One region of the Latilactobacillus sakei subsp. sakei DSM 20017 genome, then DNA from elsewhere that is predicted to be linked to it. Evidence: riboswitches for the same ligand, from Rfam matches in the RefSeq annotation. Region 1 holds a riboswitch; each other region holds the start of a gene.

Region 1 (6,831 bases):
AATTGACTGAGTTGCCAAAAAAGGCCCAGGCAAGCAACCACTAAGAGTAATACGATGGAGTTATTTAGCTTGAAAAAGAATTGCGTTTTAATTGCCAACCAGAAAATAATTAAGCCAGCCACGATAATGGCATTCATCAGATAACTGAGGTGAGTCAGCTTGAGTTGCTGCATGGCTTGGGCGGCATTAGCAATCATGATGCCAGTCCACCCAATTAATTGAATGACGTTTAAAATCGCAAAGAGGATAAAACCGATTTTACCGTAAATTGGGGCTGTTAACTCAATCGCGTTTTGATGACGCGTGCCACCGAGAAAACTAGCCGGTAATAGCAATAAAAAGGCACCAATCAGGTGACCAATGATAATGGCTAGACTGCCTTTGACGAGACCAAGGGGCGCAATGAGTGTCCCAGTGATGATTTCCGCAATTGAAATAGCCGCCCCAAACCAGAGTAGGAATTGATTATGATTAACTTTCATGATTATTCCCTTCTGAGCTCTGCCAAGGTTGGTTTAATAGTTGGATTGCTTGGGGAATATTTTTAGCCTGTGTAATAGCAGAAATCACGGCCGCCCCCGCAACACCGGTCTCAGCAACTTGTTGGCAGTTTTTTAAACTAATGCCCCCAATTGCAACAACCGGTAACTGGCTGAGTTGCGTGAATGTTTTTAGTTGTGCTAAACCGAGTGGTGTTTTGGCATCTTCCTTAGAATTCGTCGGAAAGATGGGGCCCACACCAATATAATCGAGCGCCGGTTGTTGATGACTGCTTAGGATTTCTTGAGCAGTATGACAGGATAGCCCGGTAATTAGGCCGTGTTGTTTGGCGACTTCAATTTTAGGCCATGGTTGATCAGATTGCCCAACATGGAGTCCGTCTGCTTGCAAATCTAAAGCTAATTCTAAGCGATCATCGATAATAAAAGGCACGTGATAAGTACGACAAAGTGCTTGCGCCTTTTTGGCGTAGTCGGACCGCATTGCGTCAGTTGGTAAGCTATTTGGGCCCTTATCTCTGAATTGAAAGCAAGTAATCCCAGCTTGTAAAGCCTGGTCAAGTATAGGTAAAAAGTTTTCTCGACCAGTATCTTGTGTACCAGCCACTAAATAAGTTTGGAGTATTTCCTGGGCAATATTAGTCATGTTCAACCTCCTGATAAGCCCAATGATTTGTAGGGCCGTGACCGTGGCCGACCGCAATTGGGTTAGCAATGGCAGCTTGAATGAAGGCTTTACTAATCTGAATGGCTTTTTTGAGTGGGACTTTTTTAGCAAGTTCGGCGGTTAAACAAGCCGAGAAGGTGTCACCAGTGCCGTGGGTGCGAACGGTCGCAATCCGTGGTGTATTTAACCAGTCGTCACTACCATCTGCGTAGAGAACGTAATCACAGGCTTGGTCACTATTATCGAGATGGCCACCTTTAATGATGATATTTTTAGCGCCCATTTTTTGTAGTTGCGTTGCGGCGGTTTTAAAATCGGCAGTTGTTTGAATTTTTTGACCAGTTAAAACTTCTGCTTCTGGTAGGTTAGGTGTTAAGACAGTTGCCAAAGGTAAGAGTTCTGATCGTAAGGTGTCAATGGCGGAGTCAGCTAGTAGAGAGGCACCACCTTTTGCAATCATAACCGGATCGAGTGTTAAGGGGCCAAAGTCGAAGCGCCGGAGGTTTTGGGCAACGACGGCGACGTGCTCAGCATCGGCGAGCATGCCTGTTTTACAGGCTCGGATCTTAAAATCGGCTGCGAGCGATTCAAACTGTTTGGTGACTAGTTCGAGCGGTAGCGGGAAGCTATCTTGAACGCCAATTGTATTTTGGGCCGTAATTGCGACGACCACGTTGGTGGCAAAGACGTCGCGTTCTTGGATGGTTTTAATGTCGGCTTGCATACCAGCACCGCCACCACTATCTGAACCGGCGATTGTTAAGGCTTGTGGGAAATTATTCATGAGTTAAGACCTCCGTGACTTGTGCATGGGTTTGAACGTCAGCTGCTGTGATGTTAAACAAGCAGTCTAATAGTTGTGGGTAAAAAGAACCAGGTAAAGGCGTTGGCATTGCTTCGGCGACTAATTGACCGGCGACTGCAAAGGTCGTTGCCGCGTCGATGGCCGCTTGATAGGGATTGTCAGGACTAACGGCGACAAATGCAGCGCAAAGACCAGTTAGCATATCGCCAGAGCCGACGTGGACTTGGAAAAGTGGCGTGCCATTGGCGACTTTGGTCGTGTGTTGACCATCAGTGATGATATCGGTTGGACCTGAAAGTAAAATGGTTGTTTGCTGTTTTTTAGCCGCTGTTCGAGCAACTTTTACGAGATCAATTTCGCCATTGCCTGCATCAATACCATTAGCTTGCCAGTCTAAACCAGCTAGATAAGCAATTTCGCCCGCATTTCCGCGGATAATTTGGGGTGTTCCCAATGCTAAGAGTTCATCGATAATTTTCTGACGATAATGAATTGAACCGACTGCGACCGGATCGATGACGACTGGTTTAGCTTGGCGATAAGCTTCAGCCATTAAAGTCTTCATTTGGTGAATGGGTTCAGCGGATAGTGTCCCAATATTGATGCTGAGTGCCTGCGCAATAGCGACCATTTCTGGGGCCTCTTCAGGATCACTAGACATGATTGGAGATGCACCGATTATATTTTGAACGTTGGCGACTTGATCGACCGTGACGCTGTTGGCAACGTTGGTGATAATCGGGTTAGCTTGTTTTATCTGGTCTAACAGTGTCTTTGACATGCAAAAAAACCTCCCTTAAAATCAAAAAAACCACTTTTGGATGCACGAATGCATAGAAAAGTGGTGTTGGTTTAATAGAGAAAGGCACTTTCCTACGCAAGTCTGAACTTACAGGTTCAAAGGGATCAGGTTGTACAAACCTATCTCAGTTCTTCTAAGAACACCCCTAGTGCAAAGCGATTAAATTGTACCTTCAGTATACGTCAAATCATTATTTTTGCAACCGTTTTAATTTTAAGGTAATAATTAATGCCGTTATACGGTATAGACCAAAATATTTTTGAATTAAGAAACCGCTTTATTCCTTGGCCTTAAAGGTCTATACCAACTATTAAGCGCTTGCTTATCGTTTGCATTAATGATTTAATATTGTTAACGAAATAAATGAATGAATGGAGAACACCTTATGAAGAATTACTTACAACGAATGGGTCGTTCATTAATGTTGCCTGTTGCCGTATTACCAGCAGCCGCAATTTTGATGGGGATTGCTAACTGGGTTGGCAATGGCGATTCAAATGCAAACGTCTTTACAATTTTCCTAGCAGCTGGTGGCGGCGCAATTTTAAACAACTTGCCATTATTATTTGCCGTTGGTCTAGCCCTAGGGATGTCTAAGGATCAGGATGGGGCAGCCGCACTTGCTGGTTTAGTCGCTTTCTTAGTCCCTAAGACAATTTTAGCACCTGCCTCAATTCAAGCGATGCAAGGTTTATCAGATATCGCTAAGGTGAATCCAGCCTTTGGTAAAATCGAAGGTAATGTTTTAATCGGGATTATCGCCGGTTTAATTGCAGCTGCAATGTACAATCGTTTCCACAACGTGAAGTTGCCAATGGCGCTTTCCTTCTTTAGTGGGAAACGTTTGGTGCCAATTATGGCCGCAACAGCAATGATGGTTGTTTCAGCAATCTTGTACTTTGTTTGGCCAGCTGTCTTTACTGTTTTAGTATCATTTGGTGAAGCAATTTCAAAACTTGGCTGGGTTGGTGCCGGTCTATACGGTTTCTTCAACCGTTTATTGATTCCAACTGGTTTACATCACGCCTTGAACTCAGTGTTCTGGTTTGATGTTGCTAACATTAACGATATCGGTAACTTCTTGGGCGGTGCGAAATCACTTGCTAACGGAACAGCCGTGATTGGTAAGACAGGGATGTACCAAGCTGGTTTCTTCCCAGTCATGATGTTTGGGTTACCCGCTGGGGCCTACGCAATTTACAAGAACGCTCGCCCAGAACGTCGTAAAGCAACAGCTTCATTGATGTTAGCTGCTGGTTTTGCGTCATTCTTTACAGGTGTGACAGAACCACTTGAATTCTCATTCATGTTTGTCGCATGGCCACTTTATGTCTTGCATGCAGCTTTCACAGGGATTTCATTAGCCGTCGCTGCTTTCTTCCACTGGACAGCCGGTTTCGCATTTAGTGCTGGTTTAGTCGATTATGTTTTAAGTTTAAAAAATCCAGTTGCCAACCATTGATGTTATTGGTTGAAGGCTTAGTCATGGCAGTTATTTACTACTTCGGTTTCAACTTTGCCATCAAGAAATTCAACTTGATGACACCGGGTCGCGAAGCAGATGATGCTGTTGATGAAGATACTGCCGGTGTCGAAACAGATGCTACTGATGATAAATTCATGATTCAAGCAAAACGGATCTACGCTGCAATCGGTGGTAAAGACAATATTAAAGTAATCGATAACTGTACGACCCGTTTGCGTCTACAATTAGAAGATACAGCCAACGTTAACCAACCTGCTATCAAGGCAGCTGGTGCCGCTGGGATTAACGTCTTAGACAAAACCAATATTCAAATTATTATCGGGACAGAAGTTCAATTTGTGGCGGATGCCTTGAAAGAACTTTATAACCACAACACACCAATCGCAACCAGCGCATCAGAACCAGCTGCTGCACCAGTTGAAGCCCCTGTTGATAGTGATATTAACTCAGGTGAGACAGATGTCTTTTACGCAGTTGCAAACGGTGAATTGATTGATATTGAAAATGTTGATGATCCAACTTTTGCACAAAAGATGTTAGGTGACGGCTACGCAGTCGTGCCAACTGATGGTAAGATTGTCGCACCAGTTGATGGGACAATCATGACGATTTTCCCAACGAAGCATGCGATTGGTATTAAGACGACTAATGGTTTGGAAGTCTTAGTCCACATGGGGATTGATACGGTTGAATTGAACGGTGCACCTTTTGAAGTCGCTGTTGAAGAAGGCCAAACAATCAAGCATGGTGACTTACTGGCAACCGTTGATCTTGATCAAATCGTTGCAGCTGGTAAGCAAACAGCGATGATGGTGATTATTACGAACATGCCAGCAGTTGCTTACATGAAGTTCAATAATATGGGCCAATCAGTCCAAGCTGATACAGTTGCCGTAAAAGCAACCACTAAATAAACAATCAAAAAACGCCTGACGAATTAAGTTCGTCAGGCGTTTTTGTGTGGTATTAATCATTATCCAAATAGGTTTTTAAAGAAGTTGCCAATACTATCGAATAATTTTTGAATGAAGTTACGGTTACTTTCAGTGTTTAATTTGTCGAAGACATTCTTAGCATTACTTTGAATGTTATCCATTAATTTACCGGCTTGGTTCTTAAAATCATCTGATTTAAGCGCACCAGAATCTTGAATTTTAACGAGTAAGTTAATGATTTGTGTCTTTTGGTTATTATTGATGATTGTTGTGAGGTTATTTTGTTCTAATTGATTATTAACGATGTTGGTAATTTGGTTAACGGTTAGGTTATCACCCTTGTTAGCCATGTCTTTTTTAGCACCTGTTACGGCGTTGTTAAGTTGTGAATCAGTATAGCCGTCAGTGCCTTTGTTAGCCTGGGTAATATCACTGAGGGTGCTCATTTCGTCTTGAGCGGCGGTGACTTGTGATTGATTTAAGGTTTCACCATTTTCCGCGAAAGCGGCGTAAACGCCAGCGAGCGCACCAGAACCATCAATTGGTACGGCGGAAGTAACGTAGATCGTCGCGTTAGTGACGCCTGCGGTTAATGCCGCATTTTTATATTGGTTCGCGGTAATTGTTGTGATATTGTTGCTGCCGTTAAAATCGACAATCTTAACGTTAATACCGGTATTGCTATTATTCTTTTGAATCAACGCACTAGAATAGACGTTGGAATTCGCGTTAAAAGTTTGTTGATTTTGATCGAGATATTTAACGAGGGTTGAACCGGTGACTGTTAATTCATCAGAATCGGTGATGTTAGCGGCGTTTTGAAGCGTTGAGAGGGTTTCTGATTTTTGCGTACTTGAAAGACTTGTTCCGAGTGTTGCGACTGGTTTATCCCAAGTATTACTGTCGGCAAAAACGCTGTGGGCGCTGAGGCCTAAAATAGCCGTCATGACGATTGGGAGAATGTATTTGAGTTTATTAAACATAATCGTAAATCCTTTCTCAGATATAAGATACTTTCATTATAGCTAATTTAACAGGGAAAGTATCTTAATTTGCTAGACCTTTAGAATTAAGCGGTGTTTTTAATTATTTTTTAAGGGATGCTCTCCTTGCGGTTGAACCAAACTCATTTCTTGGGTCTTGGTTAACTTCTCATAAAAGAGTTGCGGCTTTTTGAAAAGCCACGATAATAGGAAGTTACCCGTGAATAAGACGGGTGGTAAGGCAGCCAGACCGCCTAGTAGAAGGTAGATATCTAAATGCGTTTGGCCGCTAGCAACCAAGGCATCGATGGTGATCCGCCATAATTGGAAACTAGGTAGGATGATAAAGAACAGTAAAAATTGGCGACTGAATATCCGCCAAGCAATGGCATTTTCGGCGGTGATTTTTAACCTCAAGAGCGCTTTACCAGGTGTCTGCCCCCGCCAGAGGACGGGCAGTAAGACGAAGTAGAGTCCGTTTTCTAAACAATAGTAGAAAACATCATTGCCAAAAGTAGGTAGTTTTAATAAACGCCAAATCGCTGTAACAATTATGCCAATCAGTGTTAAGAGACAATAATCGATTCCCAGTGCTAATAAGCGACGGAGATAACCAACTTTTTGGCCGTTGATGTAAGCCGCTTGATCAAGTG
Region 2 (6,831 bases), 960 kb from region 1:
GAATCGAACGCGGTGCAATTTGATCCAGCAATTCAATTTGAATTGGCCTTTGTATTCCGTAAAGAAAAGGAAGATATTCCTCGGATTGACAGTTTCTTCCGAGAATTTAACCTTTATCTAGAAGAAAAAGACTATTTAACGCGAATTAAGGAACAAAATCGTAAAATTATCTAATTTCTCTGGTATAATCGATAATGTAATTTTGAAAAGAAGGGTCTGTATAAATATGAGTAAAGAATTAGTTTTCGGTCACCAAAACCCAGATACAGACGCAATTGTTGCGGCAATGGCGTTTGCTTATCTACAACAACAACTTGGCAAGGATGTCGAAGCTGTTGCTTTAGGCGAACCAAATGAAGAAACAAGTTATGCATTACGTCACTTTGCTGCAAGCACACCACGTGTGATTAAAGAAGCCGGTAGTGAAGTGCAAAGTGTTATGCTAGTTGACCACAACGAAGCACAACAAAGTGTTGCTGATATCAAAGATTTAACAGTAACTGATGTTGTTGATCATCATCGGATCGCTAACTTTGAAACAGTAAGCCCATTATTCTACCGTGCTGAACCAGTTGGCTGTACCAGCACAATTCTTTTATCAATGTTCAACGAAAATAAAATTGAAATCCCTGCACAATTAGCTGGTTTAATGATGAGTGCCATCATTTCAGATACATTGTTGATGAAATCACCAACAACAACTGAAAAAGATCGGATTGCTATCAAGACATTAGCAGAAATTGCAGATGTTGATTTTGAATCATATGGTCTTGAAATGTTAAAAGCTGGTACTAACTTAGATGATAAGAGCGAAGCTGAATTAATTGAAGCTGATGCTAAAACATTCGATATGGCTGGTAAAAAAGTTCGTATCGATCAAGTTAACACAGTTGATATCGAAGCGGTCTTCAAACGCCAAGCTGCTTTTGAAGCTGCTATCGAAGCAGACAACAAAGCTAACGGTTACGACTTATTCGTACTTTTGGTTACTGACATCTTAAACAGTAACTCAGAAGCGCTTGTTATCGGCGAACCAGCTGAAGCCTTCGAAAAGGCTTTTGATGTGACCTTAAACAACCATCGTGCGCAATTAGCCGGTGTTGTGTCACGTAAGAAACAAGTTGTCCCACAATTAACAGCAGCATTTTAATAGCAATTAAGAAGATAAAGTCCTGCGGGGCTTTATTTTTTTGTTAGGAGCAACAGATGACTGAGGAAGTAACAAAGGCAATTCAAGTGATTGAAGCGACAATTCGAAATTGTCAAAAGAGCCAGCTAAAATTTGGAGAAGGGTCCGCCCAATTTACTTTATTAAAAAATAGAATTCACGCATTGGAAGTTGGTCGTGATTTATTGAATGGGCGCACAGATATAACTGCTGAAGCATTGGTCAGGGCACAGGCACCGATTGAGTCAATCATCCATAAAACCGAAAAAGCGTTGGCTAACCAAAAAAAGACATCGCCTGTAATTAAGCGGATGACAACATTAATAGTAGCAATGACATCCATTCGGACAGCTATTATGGCACAACTTTCTGTAAATGAGACCCATCAATAATATGATGGGTTTTTTTGTGTCTTTTTTACAGATGATAATAATTCTAATATGACAATGAACATGTTATAATGTAATGGAATTCACAAGGAGGCCGATAATGATGAAACATACGTTGAAATTAGTGCTCACAATTGTGGTTGGGATTACCGCATTAATATTAGCCTTTTTATGTCAACAACCACTGTGGGCCCAAGTATTAGTTAGTCTAGCTGGGGGGTTAGTCGCGTTATCGATGCTGATTGAGATGATTCGCACTTTAAAATCAGGTCGATATGGTGTTGATTTACTAGCCATTACGGCGATCATTGCAACACTCGCTGTTGGTGAATATTGGGCTGCCTTGATGGTCCTCGTAATGTTAACAGGCGGCGATTCCCTGGAAGATTACGCCGCGCATAAAGCAGGGCGGGAATTAAAATCATTATTGGACAACTCGCCCCAGGTCGCGCATTTAATGCGTGGTGACGGACTTGTCGATGTTGCTGTCGACGAACTCCAAGTCAATGATCAAGTTGTTGTGAAGCCAGGAGAACTGGTTCCGGTTGACGGTCATATCATTGAGGGGTCATCGCTGTTTGATGAATCGTCTCTAACCGGTGAATCACGCCCAGTTGAAAGAACAATCAATGAGCCAATTATGTCAGGGTCAGTAAATGGTGAGACATCAATCACGATGGTGGTCGATCAATTAGCTATTAACAGTCAGTATCAAGCAATTGTTAAACTGGTTGAAAGCTCAGCAGCACAACCTGCCCATTTTGTTCGTTTAGCGGATCGCTATGCCGTACCATTTACATTAGTGGCGTATTTGATTGCAGGGGTGGCATGGTGGCTCTCAAAAGACCCTGTGCGCTTTGCCGAGGTCTTGGTGGTCGCGTCGCCATGCCCGTTGATTCTCGCGGCACCGATTGCGCTTATCTCAGGTATGAGTCGTGCCAGCCGGAATGGGATTATCGTCAAAACGGGGACGACAATTGAAAAATTGGCGTTGGCCAAATCAGCTGCTTTTGATAAAACAGGCACGATTACGAATGGCCAATTAACCGTGGATCAAGTTGTACCGATGATTGATATTGAACCATCGGAGTTATGTCGTTTAGCAGCCAGTGCTGAACAGGCTTCGGCCCATATTCTGGCTCGTTCCTTACTACAAGTCGTCCCAGCAGCGCAATTATTAGAAATTATTAGTTTAAAAGAAATGACAGGTGCTGGTGTGACTGCCCAATTAGCATCTGGACAGACGGTTCAAGTCGGTAAATTTGAATTTGTGGCGCCTGACCAAGCTAAACAATCCCAGACACAGACAACTGTCTACATTGGCATTGACGGGCGTTATGCGGGCTATATCACATTTATCGACCATCTTCGCCAGGAAGCGCCTCAAACGATGTCAACGCTCCATCAGCTCGGTTTACAGCGCTTAATGATGCTCACAGGGGATCAGGCGACAACCGCTAAAGAGATTGCGGCTCAAGTTGGCATTGATGAAGTTCACGCTGGGTGTTTGCCTGCCGATAAGATTCGACTCATCAATAATGTCACGCCGGAGCAGCGGCCGATAATCATGGTTGGCGATGGTGTTAACGACGCACCATCCTTAGCGAGTGCCGATGTCGGAATTGCGATGGGTGCTCACGGTGCCACAGCAGCGAGCGAATCCGCAGATGTCGTCATTTTAAAGGATGATTTGAGTCGGGTTAGTGGCGCCATCACGATTGCACGGGATACAATGCGGGTGGCGCGCCAGTCCGTTTTGATTGGGATCTTCATCTGTATCGGATTGATGTTGATTGCCAGTACCGGTGTCGTGCCAGCTTTAATTGGGGCCTTATTCCAAGAAGTTGTCGACACAGTTTCGATTTTATACGCATTACGTGCTAGAAATGACCATTAAAAAAAGAGGCCGCTGAGGGCCTCTTTTTTGTATTGTTAACTATTCTTCAGATTGCACTTTTAAAAACATATCTTTTGGGAGGTATAGTTTCGGAATCATCGCTAATAAAATCCCAAAGACGATACCATTTAAGATGAAGCCGGCAACGAAACTACCGCCATTCACAGTTAATGAATAGAGCCAAGCATTCATTCCTTTAGGCGCGTATGAGCCCCAGTAGATGGCCCCAGCTAAGAAGTGGCAGAAGTATTTGGCGAAAGTACCAATGAAAGCTGCGGACCAAAGGAGCGCAATCGTTTTTACTTTGGTATTTTGTTGGATACTTGCTTGAACTGGTTTTTGTAAAACGCCAGCTAGGCCAACGACCATGAAGGCAATCGTAAATTCAAGTAATCCTTGCCAAACATTGAGAACGCTCCCGTTGCCGAGGCCTCGTAAGACGAGGTCTAAAAGGCCCCAGATTAAACCCGAAACCATCCCAGCCGCGGCGCCGCGACGGAGACTATAGATAATAATGGGGATAATCCCAAAGGAAACCTCAATCGCTGATGGCCCTACAGTATGCGGAATATATTCCAGAGCCATCGCAAATGCCGCGATAATGGCCCCTTCAATTTGAATCAATAACCGTTGATGTTGCATAAAAATAACCCCTTTTCTTGGTTAACCAACACAAAAAAGGAGTTAAAGTCTCAACTCCATCACAATTCCTACGCTTGTCTTAACAAACAGGTTCGAAGGGTCTGATCATCTAATCACTCTCAGCCAATGGCTCCCCTTTGCGATGGTTAATATTTAAATTTTAAGAACGTTTTCAGTATACCGGATACAACAAAGATGTCAAGCAATCAAGCTTCATTCGAGCTTATCCATTGCCGAGCGCTGTTCGTCATCAACCACGTGCGTATACAAATGGGTGGCCTGCGTGGTGGTTTGGCCCAATTGGGTCGCTACGATCGTTTCGCTGTGGGTCGCTGACATCAGATCGGTTGCGAGTGTATGACGGAATTTATGCGGCGTTAGTCGAACGCCAAAAGCTTCAGAGTACTTAGCTACCAGTTTTTCAATGGCATAGTTACTGATTCGCTTCGCTTGACCGCGATACTTTGTGACAAATAAGGCCCGTTCGTTAGCGGCTAAATAGCGTTGTTGCCGGATTTGAACGTAATCTTGCAGATAAGGTAAACCCCAAGGTGCGATCGGCACGGTATCTTGTTGACCGCCTTTGCGAATAACCGTAATTGTTAGTTGTTCAAGGTTTAAATCAGAAACGTTAGCTTGGGCGAGTTCGGAAAGACGAATGCCGGTAGTGAGTGCCAATACGCAAATCGCAATATCCCGTTCACAATTCTGCGTATAAGAAGCGAGTTGGCGATTAGATAGCGCACTGGGATAGTCGACTTGCATAAAGGCAATGAAGTCGTGTTTTTTATCACCGGTGAGCAACTTTTGACCGATATGGCGGGAACGAGTGGCCATTGTCTCGGATGATTTGAGCAGTTTGACTTTTTTCATGACGTTGCGGTAGAAATAAGGCTCACCATCGGCTTGTTCGGCTTCAATCGTCAGGAAGTACCAGAGCGCATTCAAAGCGTTGATAGAGCGATTAACAGCCTGAAAGGAGAGCTTGTGATTATTTGCTTTTCGTTTATTCATTAAAAAGATCTTATAGAGTTCGATATCTTCTAATTTCATCTTATCAAGCGCAACAAGAGGGATATCCTTAGTCGTTTGAACAGTAACGATTTGTTCGTCAATTAACCAGGAGAAGAAGCGGACGTATTCTTGGAGATATTGATAGAGCGTTGCAGAGGAGTATGCATTGGCTTGCCGATTAATATAAAATTTACGGACGTAATCGGGAAGATCCGCCAAGCGTTGTTCACATAGTTCGAGATAACGTTGTTGGTCCATGATTGAAACCACCTTAATAGAGAATTATAGTTATTTTAACAAAAAAGCGGCGAGAATACTACAAGTGTTGTTAAAACCATAATTTTAACAACACTTGTTTGGCAAATTTTGACCACTAACCCTAGAAATCTGTTTTCAGACCATCTGCAGCAGCCATTTAAAAACGAATAAAATGCCTGTTTAACGGTCTTTCATCTTAATGAAACGTTGATATAACAGTGTTTATAGCATGATTAGGCCGATTTGAGCATCAAATTAGCGTTTTATTAAACTCGGATTATGGTTAATGATTATCAATTTGAGCCTCAAAATTATGGATTTTACAGCTGCATAAATCAATCCTAAGTTATTTAACGAATTTCATGTGGTTATTGATTATTAATGATTAGGCAGTGGTTTTAATTTGCGATCAGATCAGTAATTTAGCATTGAGATTTGTTAATCGTAGTTGAGTTTTTTAAACGGTTGATGTTTTAGTTAAAGCATTTTAAAACGTTGCTAAAAGAATTTGCTAAATTAAGGACTTAAATACAGATTAATAAGTCAAAATCAGCCACTCTTTTAAAATAAATACATACTTCCTATAATATATATTATGTAAACTAGAATATTTTTTTATTTAATAGGTCCCCCACACCGTCTTTAATCACCGTAATCGATTATTTTTATGTTGAAAACTAGATTAAATTTAATTGAACTGCTTGGTTATTTGAACTAGCTAAAAATGGCACCAAACAGTACTTTAGAATTTAGCACAGGCCATTTAAAAAAAGCCCAGATACTGGTTAAATACCAATATCTGGGCTTTTTAGATTTACTTTAGTCAGTTAGTCGAATTACAACTTTACCGGCTAATTTACCATTAGCAACTAATTCCAGTGCATCTTGAACGTGATCAAGATCAAAATCGTGTGGATCGATAGCTGGTGTAATGTGATGTTTTTCAACTAATTCAGTGACTTTTTTAAGTTGTTGGCCATCCGAACGCACAAAGATGAAGCGGTAGTTAACTTGAGCTTTACTAGCGAGTTTATCCCACTTCTTACCGACTAAACCAAATAAAAGTCGTTTCCAGGCAGGTAATTGGTGCGTGATAGCAAAATGCTTATTAGGACCTGCCACCAAACTTAATAAACGGCCACCGGGTTTCATAATTGAAAGTTCACGTTCGATATCTTGAGCCCCACGAGTATCGATAACGTAATCGACATCGTTTAATACCTGCCAATAATCGGTTGTCCGGTAATCAAGGTATTGGTCAGCACCTAATTCTAGAATATGCTCACGTGCTGCAGCGTTCCCTGAGACAATGACTGTTAAGCCTAAAGATTTAGCGACTGGCACGGCTAATTGACCAAAACTGCCAGAACCACCAGGAATGAAAATCGTCTTCCCTGCTTCAACAGCTAATTCTTCCGTGAGGCCTTGATAAGCGGTTAAACCGGTCAAGGGGACAGCAACGG
Region 3 (6,831 bases), 830 kb from region 1:
CAAGTGCCAAACGTCCCTGTTTATGCAGGTCCTTTAGCCCTTGCTTTAATTCGTGGCAAGTTGGAAGAACACGGTCTTTTGCGGTCTACTGAACTACATGAAATAAACGAAGATACCGTCCTTAAATTCCGCAAAACAAGTGTTGATTTCTTCCGAACAACCCATTCAATTCCTGATACATTAGGGGTTGCGATTCATACACCTCAAGGGGTTGTTGTTGAAACTGGTGATTTTAAGTTTGACTTAACACCTGTTGGTAATCAACCTTCTCCTAATCTTCAAAAGATGGCACGTCTCGGCGAAGAAGGCGTCCTCTGCCTAATGTCTGATAGTACCAACGCTGAAGTACCTAACTTCACGAAATCAGAACGTTTTGTTGGCAATTCAATCCGCCACATTGTAGAACGGATTGAAGGCCGGATTATCTTCGCAACTTTCGCTTCTAATATTTCACGGGTCTCACAAGCAACAGATGCAGCGATTGCTAATGGTCGTAAGATTGCGGTCTTCGGTCATAGTATGGAAGCTGCCGTTGTTAATGGTCGTGAATTAGGTTATTTAAATATTCCTGATGAAGCACTTGTTGATGCAAGTCAACTTAACTCATTACCTGCTGATAAAGTGATGATTATCTGTACCGGTTCTCAAGGTGAACCAATGGCTGCTTTAAGCCGGATTGCTAATGGTACTCACCGTCAGATTTCAATCCAACCTGGCGATACAGTTGTTTTCTCAAGTAATCCAATTCCTGGGAATACAACGAGTGTTAACCACGTTATCAATAAGCTTTCTGAAGCAGGCGCTGAAGTTATCCATGGTAAAGTCAACAACATTCATACTTCTGGTCATGGTGGCCAAGAAGAACAAAAATTGATGTTACGTTTGATGAAACCTAAGTTCTTCATGCCTTGTCATGGTGAATACCGGATGCAAAAGATTCATACCGAACTCGCCCAACAATGTGGCGTTGAACCGGACAATTGTTTCATCCTTGAAAATGGTGATGTCTTAGCCTTAACTGCTGACTCAGCACATGTTGCTGGCCATTTCAGTGCCGACGACGTTTATGTTGATGGTAACGGGATTGGTGATATCGGTAATGTTGTCCTTCGCGATCGTAAAATGCTTTCTGAAGAAGGCTTGGTCGTGGTTGTCGCAACCATTAACTTCGGTGAGAAAAATATTCTTGCCGGTCCTGATATTCTTTCACGGGGCTTTGTCTATATGCGTGAATCTGGTGAATTGATCAGCGAAGCCCAACGACGGGTTTTCAGAATGATCGTCAACACGTTCAATGCTAACGACAAGGTCACTGAAAGCCAAGTCCGAGAAGCAATTATTGATGGCCTTCAAGATTTCCTATTTGAAAAGACGGAACGCCATCCAATGATTTTACCAATGATCATTCAAAGTAACGAATAAAACCTTTAAGGGCGGGACAAACTAACGTTTGTCCCGCCCTTTTTTAGATTCTTATCAAAAATTTAGGTAGTAAAACTTGTCATTTCCCGCTATAATATACACCGAATATCTTTTCTGAAAGGGGGAATCCGAATGGCTGATACGCCTCATTTTTATATTATTTTAAACCAAGTTGCTGGTACTGGCCGAGCTCAGAAGATTTGGCCGCAGATTGAAACCGTCCTCAAGCAACGCGGCATTTCATACGAACTACAAATTTCTAGCTATCCCGGCCATACCACTCGGATTGCCTACCAATTTGCTCGCTTTAAACGAACCAATCAAGTTTTACTAATTATCGGTGGTGATGGTACTTTAAACCAAGCAATTAACGGTGTTCAGAACGCCGGCAAAACCGACATTCCCATCGCTTATTTACCTTGTGGTTCCGGCAATGACTTCGCCCGCGGAATTGGCTTAAATAGTGATCCACTACAAGCCCTTGAACAGATTCTTGCAACTAGCGCCCCCGTCAATATCGATTTGGGTGTTTATCATGATGCCCTTAAGGACGAGACCGGTTATTTCGTCAACAATGTCGGTATTGGTTTTGACGCTTCCGTCGTCAGCATCACCAATAACTCTAAAAGCAAACGTTTTTTAAATAAGTTTCATATTGGCTCCCTGTCTTACGTCTTCTCACTAATCCAAGCCTTTACGTCACAAGATGCTTTCCAAGTTACCGTCAAGGCTAATGGCACTGTTAAAAATTTCAGCCGAGGTTTTCTAGTCACAACGACGAATCATCCTTACTTTGGCGGTGGTGTTCCCATTATGCCTTCTGCACGCGTCGATGATCAAAAACTGGACCTTGTGGTGATAGAGAAGTTGAACGTTTTCTTTTTCTGCTACCTATTTATTATGATGTTAATGGGTAAGCACACTCGCTACAAAGCTGTTCATCATTTTAGAGCCGACGATCTTGTTGTTCGAACCCAAACGTTAGAATTCGGCCAGGTCGATGGCGAAGAAATGGGTAGTCGCGCATTTGACATGCACTTTAACGTCACTTCTCAACCCTTCTGGCTAACAACAGACCAAACTGAACAATTCAAATAAACCGCTACAATCTAAAAAAGAGCAACGCATTTAGCGTTGCTCTTTTTTATTATTTGTAAAAATCAGCTTGAACTCGTTTAAAAATCGTTGTTTCCTTTAATTTAAACAAGAATAACCAAGCGATTAGGCTGCCCGAAATGGCACCGCCAAAAAAGCGTGGTGTGTAAACGAACCAAAATAAACCGTTAGCACTACCCGTAAACCAAATCATGATTGGATAAGAAAGTAATGAGCCAATTAAACCCGTTCCTAGAATTTCACCCGCAATTGCCCAACCAATATGACCACCATACCGATAACCAAGACCAGCTAATAAAGCACCAAAAAGAGCCCCCGTTAAGGCTAAAGGCGGAATCCCCAGTAACATCATTCTTAAAATAGCAGTCACCAACGCCATTACGATTGCATAAACCGGGCCCATTAACACCGCCGCAGTAACGTTCAGAACACTCGACATCGGCGCCATCCCCTCAATACGAAATAATGGCGACAAGATGACATCTAGTGCAATCATCATCGCAAGGATGGTTAATCGCTTCGTTCGGCTATTGTTCATCGTATTCGTCCCCACGCAACCATTGTTCCTTGCGATAAGCCATCTCCCAGAAGTGGTATTCCAATTGGCTGCTACGAACAAACGCCTGCACCATTTTAACCTGATCATCAGCTGAACTCGATGCATACAAGCGATTTAAAACAATACCCGTCATTTGAATTTCATCCTGCAGTTCAGCCTTCGTATAGGTTTCAATCCAGCGTTGATAGTATGGATTGGGTGAAGCTGGCTGTTGACTTAAAGCCATTCCGATATCACTGTATAACCAAGCACAAGGGTATAGGCCAGCCGCCGCGATTGCGGGATTATCCGCAAATAATTGTCGATACATATGAGCAATATAGTGATCAGTTGTCGGCGCAACGGGTGTTTCTTGAACCTCATCAGCCGTTATTTTTAAGGCTTCAAAAAATTGTTCCCGAACGATCATTTCACCATCTTTCAAACCAGTTGCACTTAGTGTCATCAACGCTTTTAATTCTTGATCTTGACATCGATCGGAGACGATTTGATGTAATTTTCTGAAATAACGAAGATAATAATGATCTTGAATCAAATAATACCGGAATATTTCTTCTGGCAACGTCCCCGCTTGCAGTTGAACGATAAACGGATGACGTAAACTACCTTCCCAATATGGTGCGACTTTCTCTTGAACAATACTTGTAAATGACATGTTGCCCCTCCTATTAATTCACCTCTGGGGCCGCTTTACAAGCACTCAAAATACCCGCCAATTAAGAATTGACGGGTAGCACGTTTAATAAACAAACGACACGACATTTCCCTGCGCTAGTACTAACTATATCAGGTTCAATGGGTATAATCTCAGCTCTTAGGCACCCCAGATGCGTTATTCAATTGTGGCTTTATTATAGCATGGATGTAAGCGGTTGTTCATTAGAATTATCATAGAAAACTAAAAACTATTGATTACCTATTTTTCTCCATAACGAAGTTGGTCAATAAAACACCTTGCCGTGCTACTTGTTGTTCTCGAATCACTTGATAGCCCCGACTTTCAAAGAACGGTCTGGCCGTAATCGAAGCATGTGTGACAACTCGGCATGCAACAGCTTGCTCGAGCTGATGACAGATAGCAGTCGCAACGCCTCTTCTTTGATAATCGGCATGGACAAATAACCGATCGAGATAGCCAGCTTGATCAATATCTCCAAAACCAATCAGGTTATCATTTTCAAGTGCGACAACACTGAAATGTGATTGCAGCGATTGATCCCACTGCTTTAAATCAGGCTCACCAGTGGCCCATACAGCCAACTGCGCTTTCGTATAATCGCCAGCATTCACTGTATGCACTGTCTTATAAAACAGTTCTGCCACTGCTTGACAATCCGCCTGCTGATAGCGTCTAATCTCCAATTATTCAGCCCCTCTTTAATCTTTTTCTTCTTCATGTCTAATTGTAATCGCCATTTGTTTCTCCTAGTAATAATTCCTTTAATTTTTAAAAAATATCTGGCTTATCGGTAAAGATAAGCCCTCACCTTATTAAAGTTTAAAATAGGGTTGGAATTCCGCCGGTGCTTTATCTTGTGAAAACCAATGATTGGGTAGCTCGGCTGGTGCGCTTACCTGCTCTTTTGCAGTGATTAAGTAACGGCAATCAATGTGCATATGGGCTGCTTGCTTTTTCAATGGATTGTCCGGGATCTTGATCAAATTGGCATCCACCAATTGTGCTTGCTCCCCGACTAGCCCAGTTTCCTCCAATAACTCGCGTAGTGCCGTTTGAACTGGCATTTCAGACGGTTCAACATGGCCCGCCGGTAACAACCATTGATGCAGGTATGGATGCCGAACCATCAATAGCTGATTATTTTTAAATACGAGGGCACTAGCGGATAAATGATATTGATCGTTGACCGCCCGATAAAGGGGCCGTTTTTGTTGGGCCATCAATTCACTAATCATCTGATATTTTTGTCGGTCATTAAACGCTGCTGATTGCTCAGCTAGCCGCTGAATTTGCGTTAACAAATCGTTCATGAGCGGACCGCCATTAATAGATCTGCTTGCTGATAACCTTTGAATAAATTGATCATTTTATGCGTTGCCAAAACATCGTGCACGCGCAGAATACGGGCCCCCTGCTCAACCATCAATTGTTCCAATAACAGCGTTGAGGTTAAGCGTTCTGCCATCGGATAATCAAATTTGCTTTCCATAAAGCTTTTCCGAGAAATCCCCGCCATAATTGGCGCACGATACTTCATTGTTGGTTGAACGCTATTGAGTTTAAACAGATCCAGAGACGCTGTATTTTTAGCGTGTGAAAAACCAACCCCAGGATCCAAAGCGATTTGTTGGCGCGTTAAACCGGCCGCTTCCAAACTTGCTAACGTCTCTTGGTAAAATTGATCGAGCGTTTCAAAAACGTCATTTTGATAATGGCGGCCATTATACATCGTGACCACTGCGGGTCGATGGTTGGCGACGACCTCGAGCTTAGCCGCGTTATCGAAACCATCGATATCATTCAGAATTGGCACGCCGCTTGCGACTGCCCGTTGCATAACATCCGCATTATTGGTATCAACTGCCAACACCGCGCTGGGCCATTCCTGTTGCACTGCCGCAATCACGGGTGCAATCCGTTGCCATTCTTCATCAGGCGTAATTTCTTGATAACCTGGGCGCGTCGATTTGCCACCGACTTCAATCACCACTGCACCATTGGCCAAATCAGCTTCGATTTTCGTCATAATCTGACCCAGCGCTTGACTCGGTTGACCATCATAAAAAGAATCTGGTGTACAGTTAATAATCGCGTAGACAATCGGATCAACCGTTAAATCGAACTTGAAACCAGGGCCGGTCCATAAAATTTGCTTGGCGTGCCAAATTTGTGTTAACTGCGCATTTGGCTGACCAAAATATTGCGACCAATTTTGCTGTAACGCCGCTAGTTGAAAAAGACTAAACTGACCAAGCCATTGTTGGTCCAATTGTTGAATTAAACAATGATTGGCTAAACAAAGTCGCTGTAATTTTTCGATTTCAACTGCATCCCCACTAAATTTCAAAAGGATGGCGTTCAATTGACTGGGTTGTGCTTCGCTAATTTGCATATGATCCTCCCTAGCTCAAAAAGTGTTGCCGAACTGTCTTTAATAAATAAAATGACCCTACAACTAAGATGACTTGCGGTTTATTCCCCGTTGCAGGTTGACTAGCCGCCTTTAAAGCCGCTTCAATTGCTGGATATTCAGGTGCTGTTTGGCCTGTTATCTGCGTGTATAGCGCCCCTAATTCAGCAACTGGTAATTGTCGGTCATCTTGATTGATGGGGGTCGTTAAAATAAACCGCGCTGGTAGTTGCGTTAAAAGCTGCAAGCATTCAGCAACCGCCTTATCTTTTAAAAAGCCAGTTACAATCGTTAAATCGTAACCACCATAGCGTTCTTGGACACTCCGGACAAACTGCCGAATGCCATCCGGATTATGGGCACCATCAATCACGACTAGCGGTTCCGTTGCCAGGCGCTCAAAGCGGCCTGGTAAGCGGACCTGCCCCAAAGCACGTTGTAAGACGATTTCGTCTACCGCGTGCCCTTGATCACGACAAAACTGCCGATACCACGTCAATACCGTTAGCAGGTTCTCTAATTGATAGGTCCCCGCCAATGCCAAAGAAACCGTTAATGGTTCACGCTCTGGTAATTTAACCGTCACTTCTTGGCCAGCACTGGTTGGATGACTTGTCACGAACCAATCACGAGGGGCAATCTGAA

What was found. Region 1 has a riboswitch for thiamine pyrophosphate ahead of thiM (hydroxyethylthiazole kinase). Riboswitches for the same ligand answer to the same signal wherever they lie in the genome.
Region 2: it holds a riboswitch for thiamine pyrophosphate, as region 1 does, so the genes downstream of both, thiT (energy-coupled thiamine transporter ThiT) here and thiM (hydroxyethylthiazole kinase) in region 1, are expected to answer to the same signal.
Region 3: it holds a riboswitch for thiamine pyrophosphate, as region 1 does, so the genes downstream of both, tenA (thiaminase II) here and thiM (hydroxyethylthiazole kinase) in region 1, are expected to answer to the same signal.

Annotation. Positions count from the first base shown of each region.
Region 1 covers NZ_AP017929.1:500,270-507,100, reverse strand. The annotation lists gene LEUCM_RS02505 (SLC5/6 family protein) at 1-482, opposite strand, end outside; gene thiE (thiamine phosphate synthase) at 472-1,146, opposite strand; gene thiD (bifunctional hydroxymethylpyrimidine kinase/phosphomethylpyrimidine kinase) at 1,139-1,951, opposite strand; gene thiM (hydroxyethylthiazole kinase) at 1,944-2,753, opposite strand; TPP riboswitch at 2,826-2,931, opposite strand; partial or broken gene nagE (N-acetylglucosamine-specific PTS transporter subunit IIBC) at 3,160-5,174, shown strand; gene LEUCM_RS02480 (DUF1002 domain-containing protein) at 5,234-6,178, opposite strand; gene LEUCM_RS02475 (VanZ family protein) at 6,278-6,831, opposite strand, start outside.
Region 2 covers NZ_AP017929.1:1,461,756-1,468,586, forward strand. The annotation lists gene LEUCM_RS07300 (LysR family transcriptional regulator) at 1-174, shown strand, start outside; gene LEUCM_RS07305 (manganese-dependent inorganic pyrophosphatase) at 227-1,150, shown strand; gene LEUCM_RS07310 (hypothetical protein) at 1,207-1,560, shown strand; gene LEUCM_RS07315 (heavy metal translocating P-type ATPase) at 1,661-3,454, shown strand; gene thiT (energy-coupled thiamine transporter ThiT) at 3,494-4,096, opposite strand; TPP riboswitch at 4,145-4,243, opposite strand; gene xerS (tyrosine recombinase XerS) at 4,310-5,368, opposite strand; gene LEUCM_RS07330 (NADP-dependent oxidoreductase) at 6,188-6,831, opposite strand, start outside.
Region 3 covers NZ_AP017929.1:1,329,590-1,336,420, reverse strand. The annotation lists gene rnjA (ribonuclease J1) at 1-1,422, shown strand, start outside; gene LEUCM_RS06720 (diacylglycerol/lipid kinase family protein) at 1,555-2,520, shown strand; gene thiW (energy coupling factor transporter S component ThiW) at 2,570-3,076, opposite strand; gene tenA (thiaminase II) at 3,066-3,752, opposite strand; TPP riboswitch at 3,844-3,933, opposite strand; gene LEUCM_RS06705 (GNAT family N-acetyltransferase) at 4,010-4,459, opposite strand; gene LEUCM_RS06700 (NUDIX hydrolase) at 4,589-5,086, opposite strand; gene folP (dihydropteroate synthase) at 5,083-6,168, opposite strand; gene LEUCM_RS06690 (bifunctional folylpolyglutamate synthase/dihydrofolate synthase) at 6,179-6,831, opposite strand, start outside.